DNA from 2 places in the Rubrivivax gelatinosus IL144 genome. Region 1 is predicted to be linked to the other one. Evidence: riboswitches for the same ligand, from Rfam matches in the RefSeq annotation. Region 1 holds a riboswitch; the other holds the start of a gene.
The links. Region 1 has a riboswitch for S-adenosylhomocysteine ahead of metH (methionine synthase). Riboswitches for the same ligand answer to the same signal wherever they lie in the genome.

Region 1 (4,303 bases):
CAATGTTGCACCTGGGCAACTGAGGGCTTCCCCCTGATCCGGACATGCCGGGCATGGGTACTGCTTCGGTCACCTTGAAGCACTGCCCGGCATGCCGCATCGTGGTGCAGCCCTTCCAGGATACGGATCTGACGGGATCAGTAGTCCGGCTACATCGTCACTCGGCGCGCACCGTCAGGCGCCCGAAGCTCGGAACCCGTCCATGACGCCTTTCGAACATCCCCGCCTGCTCGCCGACATCGGCGGCAACTACGCCCGCTTCGCGGTCGAGGCCGCGCCCGGTGCCTTCGGCCACGTCGCGTCCATCCCCTGCGCCGCGCACCCGGACTTCCATTCCGCGGTGCGTGCCTACCTCGGTTCGCTGCCGCCCTCGCTGGCCGACACGATCGAACACGCCGCCGTCGCCATCGCCAACCCGGTCGAAGGCGACCTGGTGCGCATGACGAACTACCACTGGCAGTTCTCGATCGAGCAGATGCGCGAACGCCTGGGGCTGCAGACCCTGGTCGTCATCAACGACTTCACCGCGCTGGCGATGGCGCTGCCGCGGCTGTCCAACGCCCAGCGCCGCCAGGTCGGCCCCGGCGAGGCGCGCGAGCGCAGCGTCATCGGCGTCATCGGCGCCGGCACCGGCCTGGGCGTCTCGGGGCTGATCCCGACCGGCGACGGTTACGTCGCGCTCGGCACCGAAGGCGGCCACGCCAGCTTCGCGCCGCGCGACGAGCGCGAGATCGCGATCCTGCGCTACGCCGCACGCCAGCACGAGCACGTCTCGTTCGAGCGCCTGCTCTCGGGCCCCGGCCTGGAGCTGATCTACCGCGCGGTCTCCGAGGGCCGCGGCGGCGAGCCGCTGCCGGCCACCGAGATCACGCGCCGCGCGATCGACGGCGGCGACGCGCTGTGCCTGCAGGCCGTCGAGGCCTTCTGCTCGATCCTCGGCACCGCCGCCGGCAACCTGGCGGTGACGCTGGGCGCCTTCGGCGGCATCTACATCGGCGGCGCCATCGTGCCGCGCCTGGGCGAGTACTTCGACCGCTCGCCGTTTCGCGCCCGCTTCGAGGACAAGGGCCGCTTCAGCGACTACGTGCGCACGATTCCGACCTTCGTCGTCAACGCCGATAACGCGACCTTCGCCGGCGCCTCGGCGATCCTCGCCGAGCAGCTGCGGCGCATGGACGCGCAGCAGGACACCGCCGTGCTCGGCCTGATCCGACGCGTGCGCAACAAGCTCTCGCCGGCCGAGCGCCGCGTCGCCGACCACGTGCTCGCCCACCCGCGGCCGACGCTGTCGGACCCGATCGCCGAGATCGCGCGTGCCGCCGCGGTCAGCCAGCCGACGGTCATCCGCTTCTGCCGCTCGCTGGGCTGCGAGGGCCTGTCCGACTTCAAGCTGCGCCTGGCCTCCAGCCTGACCGGCACGATCCCGGTCTCGCACACCCAGGTCACAGGCGAGGACACGATGCTCGAGCTGGGCGTCAAGGTGCTGGGCAACACCGCCTCGGCGATCCTGCAGGTGCGCGACCAGCTCAACCGCGACGCGATCGACCGCGCGATCGACCTGCTGACCGCGGCCGATCGGGTGGAGTTCTTCGCCGTCGGCCACTACGGCGTCGTCGCCGACGACGCGCAGCTGAAGTTCCTGCGTTTCGGCGTGCCGTCGATGGCGGTCACCGAACACCGGCTGCAGGTGCTGACGGCCAACGTGATGCGGCCGACCGACGTCGCCGTCATCATCAGCAGCAGCGGCCAGGTCGAGGACCTGCTCGCGGTCGCCGACAAGGCCCACGAGCGCGGCACGCCGGTGCTGGCGATCACCGCCAGCCAGTCGCCGCTGGCCAAGAAGGCCGACGTCGCGATCATCGTCGACCACCTCGAGGACCCGTCGACGCACGTGCCGATGATCAGCCGCATCCTGCACCTGCTGGTCATCGACATCCTGGCCGTCGGCGTGGCGATGCGCCGCGGCGCCGAGCGCGTGGCCGAACTGCCGCGCGAGGAGATCGTCGGCTTCGACGAGGCGCCGCTGGAGTCGCCGCCGCCGGGCGCGCGCCGTGCCGGCCCCGGCATCAGCACCGCCGGCCCGCTGGCGCATCTGACCGCGCACAGCCGATAAAATCGCGGACCCTGCCCCGAGGAGCGTTGCGATGGCGTCGGCCACCAGGCTCGGGGCGAGCCGCGGCACCGGTCGCGGCCGCAGCAACGGCGCTCGTCCCATTCCCCCTGGAGTGACACGATGACCGCTGCCCTGCCCGCGATGCGCCTGTCGGGCCTCGAACCCGTCTCGATCGGCGACGGAACGCTGTTCGTCAACATCGGCGAGCGCACCAACGTCACCGGCTCGCGCGCCTTCGCCCGCATGATCCTCGAGGGCCGCTTCGAGGACGCGCTGTCGGTCGCGCGCCAGCAGGTCGAGAACGGCGCCCAGGTCATCGACGTCAACATGGACGAGGCGATGCTCGACTCGGCCGCGGCGATGGACCGTTTCCTGAAGCTGCTGGCCACCGAGCCCGAGATCGCGCGCGTGCCGGTGATGGTCGACAGCTCCAAGTGGAGCGTCATCGAGACCGGGCTCAAGTGCCTGCAGGGCAAGGGCATCGTCAACTCGATCTCGCTGAAGGAGGGCGAGGCCGAGTTCAAGCGCCAGGCGAAGCTGGTGCGCCGCTACGGCGCCGCGGCCGTCGTCATGGCCTTCGACGAGCAGGGCCAGGCCGACACCTACCGGCGCAAGACCGAGATCTGCGCGCGCGCCTACCGCATCCTCGTCGACGAGGTCGGTTTCCCGCCCGAGGACATCGTCTTCGACCCCAACGTCTTCGCGATCGCCACCGGCATCGAGGAGCACGCCAACTACGCCGTCGACTTCATCGAGGCGACGCGCTGGATCAAGCAGAACCTGCCCGGCGCCAAGGTCTCGGGAGGCATCAGCAACGTCTCGTTCAGCTTCCGCGGCAACGACCCGGTGCGCGAGGCGATCCACACCGTCTTCCTCTATCACGCGATCAAGGCCGGCCTGGACATGGGCATCGTCAACGCCGGCATGGTCGGCGTCTACGACGACCTGGACGCCGAGCTGCGCGAGCGTGTCGAGGACGTGGTGCTGAACCGCCGCGCCGACGCCGCCGAGCGCCTGATCGAGATCGCCGAACGCGCCAAGGGCGCGGCGCGCGACGACTCGGCGCGCCTGGCCTGGCGCGCCGGCACGGTGGAGGAACGCCTGGCGCACGCGCTGGTGCACGGCATCACCGAGTTCATCGCCGCCGACACCGAAGAGGCCTGGCAGACGGTGCGCGCCAAGGGCGGGCGCCCGCTGCACGTCATCGAAGGCCCGCTGATGGCCGGCATGAACACCGTCGGCGACCTCTTCGGCCAGGGCAAGATGTTCCTGCCGCAGGTGGTCAAGAGCGCGCGCGTGATGAAGCAGGCGGTGGCCCAGCTGCTGCCTTACATCGAGGCCGAGAAGCTGGCGCTGCAGGACGCCGGCGGCGACGTCAAACCCAAGGGCAAGGTGATCATCGCCACCGTCAAGGGCGACGTGCACGACATCGGCAAGAACATCGTCACCGTCGTCCTGCAGTGCAACAACTTCGAGGTCGTCAACATGGGCGTGATGGTCCCGTGCCAGGACATCCTCGAGAAGGCGCGTGTCGAAGGCGCCGACATCGTCGGCCTGTCGGGCCTCATCACGCCCAGCCTGGAGGAGATGCAGCACGTCGCCGCCGAGATGCAGCGCGACGCATGGTTCCGCGAGCGCGGCACGCCGCTCTTGATCGGCGGCGCCACCTGCAGCCGCGTGCACACCGCGGTGAAGATCGCGCCGCACTACGACGGCCCGGTGATCTACGTGCCCGACGCCTCGCGCAGCGTCGGCGTCTGCTCGGACCTGCTGTCCGAGGAGCGCCAGGCGGCCTACCTCGCCGAGCTGCGCGCCGACTACGAGCACGTGCGCCGGCTGCATGCCAGCAAGAAGGCGACGCCGCTGGTGACGCTGGCCGCCGCGCGCGCCAACCGCGCCCGCCCCGACTGGGCGGCCTACGAGCCGCCGGCGCCGCGTGCGCCCGGCCGGCGCCTGTTCCGCCACTACGACCTGGCGGAGCTCGCGCGCTTCATCGACTGGGGCCCGTTCTTCCAGACCTGGGACCTCGCCGGCCCCTACCCGGCGATCCTCGACGACGAGATCGTCGGCGAGGCCGCACGCCGCGTCTTCGCCGACGGCCAGCGCATGCTGGAGCGCCTGGTCGAAGGCCGCTGGCTGCAGGCCAACGGCGTCGTCGCGCTGCTGCCGGCCAACACGGTGGACGAGGAC
Region 2 (4,303 bases), 260 kb from region 1:
CCCGGCACTTCGCGCAGCACCCGCGCCGCGGCGGCGCGCAGGCGCTCGGCGTTGCGAACGCGTTCGGCCGCGGGCTGGGCGAACTCGATGCGTGCGCCGTCACCGTCGGGGATCAGCGCCGCGCCGCCGTTCTCGGCGACCATCGCGTCCAGCGGCCAGGCGCCCAGCAGCGGCAGGCACCAGCCCAGCGGCCGCCCGGTGATCGCGATCACCGGCACGCCGGCGGCGCGCAGCTCGGCCAGCGCGGCGGCGGCCGGCGGGTCGATCCGGCCCTCGGCGGTCAGCGTGTCGTCGATGTCGGTGAAGAGACCCAGGCTGCCGTGAAGTGCGGCGGGAACGAGGTCGACGGCTTGACTCAAGATAATTGACAGCTCGGCTGGACGGTCGATCATGGGCAGGTCGAAACGTCGCGAGCACGTCTCATGGCCCAGGATTCTGCCGCAAGCCCCCTGCCCTCCAAGCCTGCGCGACGCCCCCGGCGCCCGCGCGCCGTCGCCAGCGGCGACACCGCGCCGACGCTGTCGGCGCCGGCCATCGAGACCAGCGTCGTGCAGCGCGCCGCCGAGCGCCACCAGACCGTCACCGCGATGGCGCTGAAGGACGTGCTGAGCGCGCACGCCAACGGCGACGCCGGCCCCGACGGCGAATGGCTGCGCCAGCTGCAGGCGCTGATCGCCGGCTCGTCGCCCGACGAAGCCAAGGCCCTGCGCCGGCTGCTGTTCACGCGCGAGACCGCCGTCACCGAAGGCGTGGACCCCGACCTCGAGCTGCGCCCCGGCTGGCGCGACGGCGGCTACCCGTACAAGAACCTGATGTCGCGGCGCAGCTACGAGCGCCAGAAGTACCGGCTGCAGGTCGAGCTGCTGAAGCTGCAGGCCTGGGTCAAGGAGACCGGCCAGCGTGTCGTCATCTTGTTCGAGGGCCGCGACGCCGCCGGCAAGGGCGGCACGATCAAACGTTTCATGGAGCACCTGAACCCGCGCGGCGCGCGCGTCGTGGCGCTGGAGAAACCCAGCGACGTCGAACGCGGCCAGTGGTACTTCCAGCGCTACATCCAGCACCTGCCGACGCGCGGCGAGATCGTGCTCTTCGACCGCAGCTGGTACAACCGCGCCGGCGTCGAGCGCGTGATGGGCTTCTGCTCGGACGGCGAGTACGACGAGTTCATGCGCCAGGCGCCCGAGTTCGAGCGCCATCTCGTGCGCAGCGGCGTGCACCTGTTCAAGTTCTGGTTCTCGGTCAGCCGCGACGAGCAGCGCCGCCGCTTCAAGGAGCGCCGCGCCCACCCGCTCAAGCAGTGGAAGCTGTCGCCGATCGACGTCGCCTCGCTGGACAAGTGGGACGACTACACGCGCGCCAAGGAGTCGATGTTCCTGCACACCGACACCTCGGACGCGCCGTGGATCGTCATCAAGTCGGATTGCAAGAAGCGCGCGCGTCTGAACGCGATGCGCTACCTGCTGCACCGGCTGCCGTATTCCAACAAGGACCTGGGCACGCTGGGCACGGTCGACACGCTGCTCGTCGGGCGCGCGGCGATCGCCAGCTTCAGCGCGGAAGAGTTCACGCGCGCCAGCGAGTCCTGAGCCTTGGCGCGGGCCGGCGCGGTATCGCGCGCGGCCGGCCCGTGGCTACAATCGCCCACCTTTTCCGAGGAGCGTTGCAACCTCACCCGCTTGAGGCCAGGCTCGGAAAACCACACCCCCTTGCAACCGCGCTCACCCGCACGACTGTCGTCGTGGGTGGTGGGCGATGCGCTTTTCCTCCCTGACGCCGGCCGCGCGGGTTCCAACCGAACTGGAGCCTCGTGATGACTGCCGTCCTGAAAGCACAGCACCACCCCGACTACGCGATCGCCGACCTGGCACTCGCCGCCTGGGGCCGCAAGGAACTCAACATCGCCGAATGCGAGATGCCCGCGCTGATGGCCATCCGCAGCGAGTACGCCCAGAGCCAGCCGCTCAAGGGCGCACGCATCGCCGGCAGCCTGCACATGACCATCCAGACCGCGGTGCTCGTCGAGACGCTGCAGGCGCTGGGCGCCGAAGTGCGCTGGGCCTCGTGCAACATCTTCTCGACCCAGGACCACGCCGCCGCGGCGCTGGTCGAGCGCGGCACGCCGGTCTTCGCCTACAAGGGCGAGAACCTGACCGACTACTGGGACTACACCCACCGCATCTTCGAGTTCGGCCCGGCCGGCAGCGAGGGCGAAGGCCCGAACATGATCCTCGACGACGGCGGCGACGCGACGCTGCTGATGCACCTGGGCAAACGCGCCGAGAAGGACCTGTCGCTGCTGGACAAGCCGACGAGCGAGGAAGAGACCTGCCTGTTCGCCGCGATCAAGGCCAAGCTCGCCGTCGACCCGACCTGGTACAGCCGCAAGAGCGCCGAGATCATCGGCGTCACCGAAGAGACGACGACCGGCGTGCACCGCTTGAACGAGATGTCCGCCAAGGGCACGCTGCTGTTCCGAGCGATCAACGTCAACGACTCGGTCACGAAGAGCAAGTTCGACAACCTCTACGGCTGCCGCGAGTCGCTGGTCGACGGGATCAAGCGCGCCACCGACGTGATGGTCGCCGGCAAGATCGCCGTCGTCGCCGGCTACGGTGACGTCGGCAAGGGCAGCGCGCAGGCGCTGCGCGCGCTGTCGGCGCAGGTCTGGGTGACCGAGATCGACCCGATCAACGCGCTGCAGGCGGCGATGGAAGGCTACCGAGTCGTGACGATGGACTGGGCCGCCGACAAGGCCGACATCTTCGTCACCGCCACCGGCAACAAGAGCGTCATCACCTTCGACCACATGGCGAAGATGAAGCACAACGCGATCGTCTGCAACATCGGCCACTTCGACAACGAAATCGACGTCGCGTCGCTCGAAGCCAAGTGCCAGTGGGAAGAGATCAAGCCGCAGGTCGACCACGTCATCTTCCCGGACGGCAAGCGCATCATCCTGCTGGCCAAGGGCCGCCTGGTGAACCTGGGCTGCGCCACCGGCCACCCGAGCTACGTGATGTCGAGCTCGTTCGCGAACCAGACGATCGCCCAGATCGAGCTGTTCACGCACAGCGACTACTACGAGGCCGGCAAGGTCTACGTGCTGCCCAAGCACCTGGACGAGAAGGTCGCGCGCCTGCAGCTGAAGACGCTCAACGCCGAGCTGACCGAGCTGACCGAGGAGCAGGCGGCCTACATCGGCGTGCCCAAGCAGGGCCCGTACAAGCCGGACACCTACCGGTACTGAGCCCCGGCACCGCCAGCGGCCCGGCTGAGCCGGGCCGCGGCGGTTGCTTGACGGGCCGCTGTTCCGCCACGGCCCGCTTTTCTCCTGACCGCCTGCGAGTTCGCCCATGAGCACCACGCCCGTCAGCTTCGAGTTCTTCCCGCCGAACACGCCCGTCGGCGCGGACAAGCTGCGCACCGTCGTCCAGGATCTGGCGGCGGTGAAACCCGAGTTCTTCAGCGTCACCTACGGCGCCGGCGGCACGACGCGCGAGCGCACGCTGGAAACCGTCAAGGCCATCGCCGCGATGGGCCACGAGGCCGCGCCGCACCTGTCCTGCGTCGGCAGCACCGAGGCCAACATCGCCGAGATCCTGGCCACCTACCGCCAGCAGGGCATCCGCCGCATCGTCGCGCTGCGCGGCGACCTGCCCAGCGGCACCGCCACCGCCGGCGAGTTCCGCTACGCCAGCGAACTCGTCGAGTTCATCCGCCGCACCCAAGGCGACGACTGGTTCATCGAAGTCGCGGCCTACCCCGAATACCACCCGCAGCAGCGTTACGCGCGCCGCGACCTCGAGCACTTCGCGCACAAGGTGCGCGCCGGCGCCAACTCGGCGATCACGCAGTTCTTCTTCAACCCCGACGCCTATTTCCACTTCGTCGACGAAGTGCACAAGCTCGGCGTGCGCGTGCCCATCGTCCCGGGGATCATGCCGATCCACAACTACGCGCGCATCGCCCAGTTCGCCGCACGCGATGGCATCGAGATCCCGCGCTGGGTGGCGCTGAAGATGGAAGGCTTCATGGACGACGCCGCGTCGGTGCGCGCCTTCGGCGTCGAGGTCGTCACGCGGCTGTGTGAACGGCTGATCGCCGGCGGCGCCCCGGCGCTCCACTTCTACACGCTGAACCAGTCGGCCTTGTCGCTGGAGATCTGCCGCAAACTGGGCTTGGCTCAAGCGGACTGACGTCGGTCAAGAGCAACAACCCGGGACAGCCTGGGGCGTTAGCGGTCTCGAATTTGCGTTAACGCAAATATGAGTGAAATTGATGCGCGCCAAATTGATCTCGGCCA

Region 2: it holds a riboswitch for S-adenosylhomocysteine, as region 1 does, so the genes downstream of both, ahcY (adenosylhomocysteinase) here and metH (methionine synthase) in region 1, are expected to answer to the same signal.

Annotation. Positions count from the first base shown of each region.
Region 1 covers NC_017075.1:264,803-269,105, reverse strand. The annotation lists gene RGE_RS01245 (glucokinase) at 203-2,113, shown strand; S-adenosyl-L-homocysteine riboswitch at 2,126-2,215, shown strand; gene metH (methionine synthase) at 2,234-4,303, shown strand, end outside.
Region 2 covers NC_017075.1:525,813-530,115, reverse strand. The annotation lists gene RGE_RS02475 (HAD-IIB family hydrolase) at 1-392, opposite strand, end outside; gene ppk2 (polyphosphate kinase 2) at 423-1,586, shown strand; S-adenosyl-L-homocysteine riboswitch at 1,647-1,727, shown strand; gene ahcY (adenosylhomocysteinase) at 1,811-3,247, shown strand; gene metF (methylenetetrahydrofolate reductase [NAD(P)H]) at 3,354-4,196, shown strand.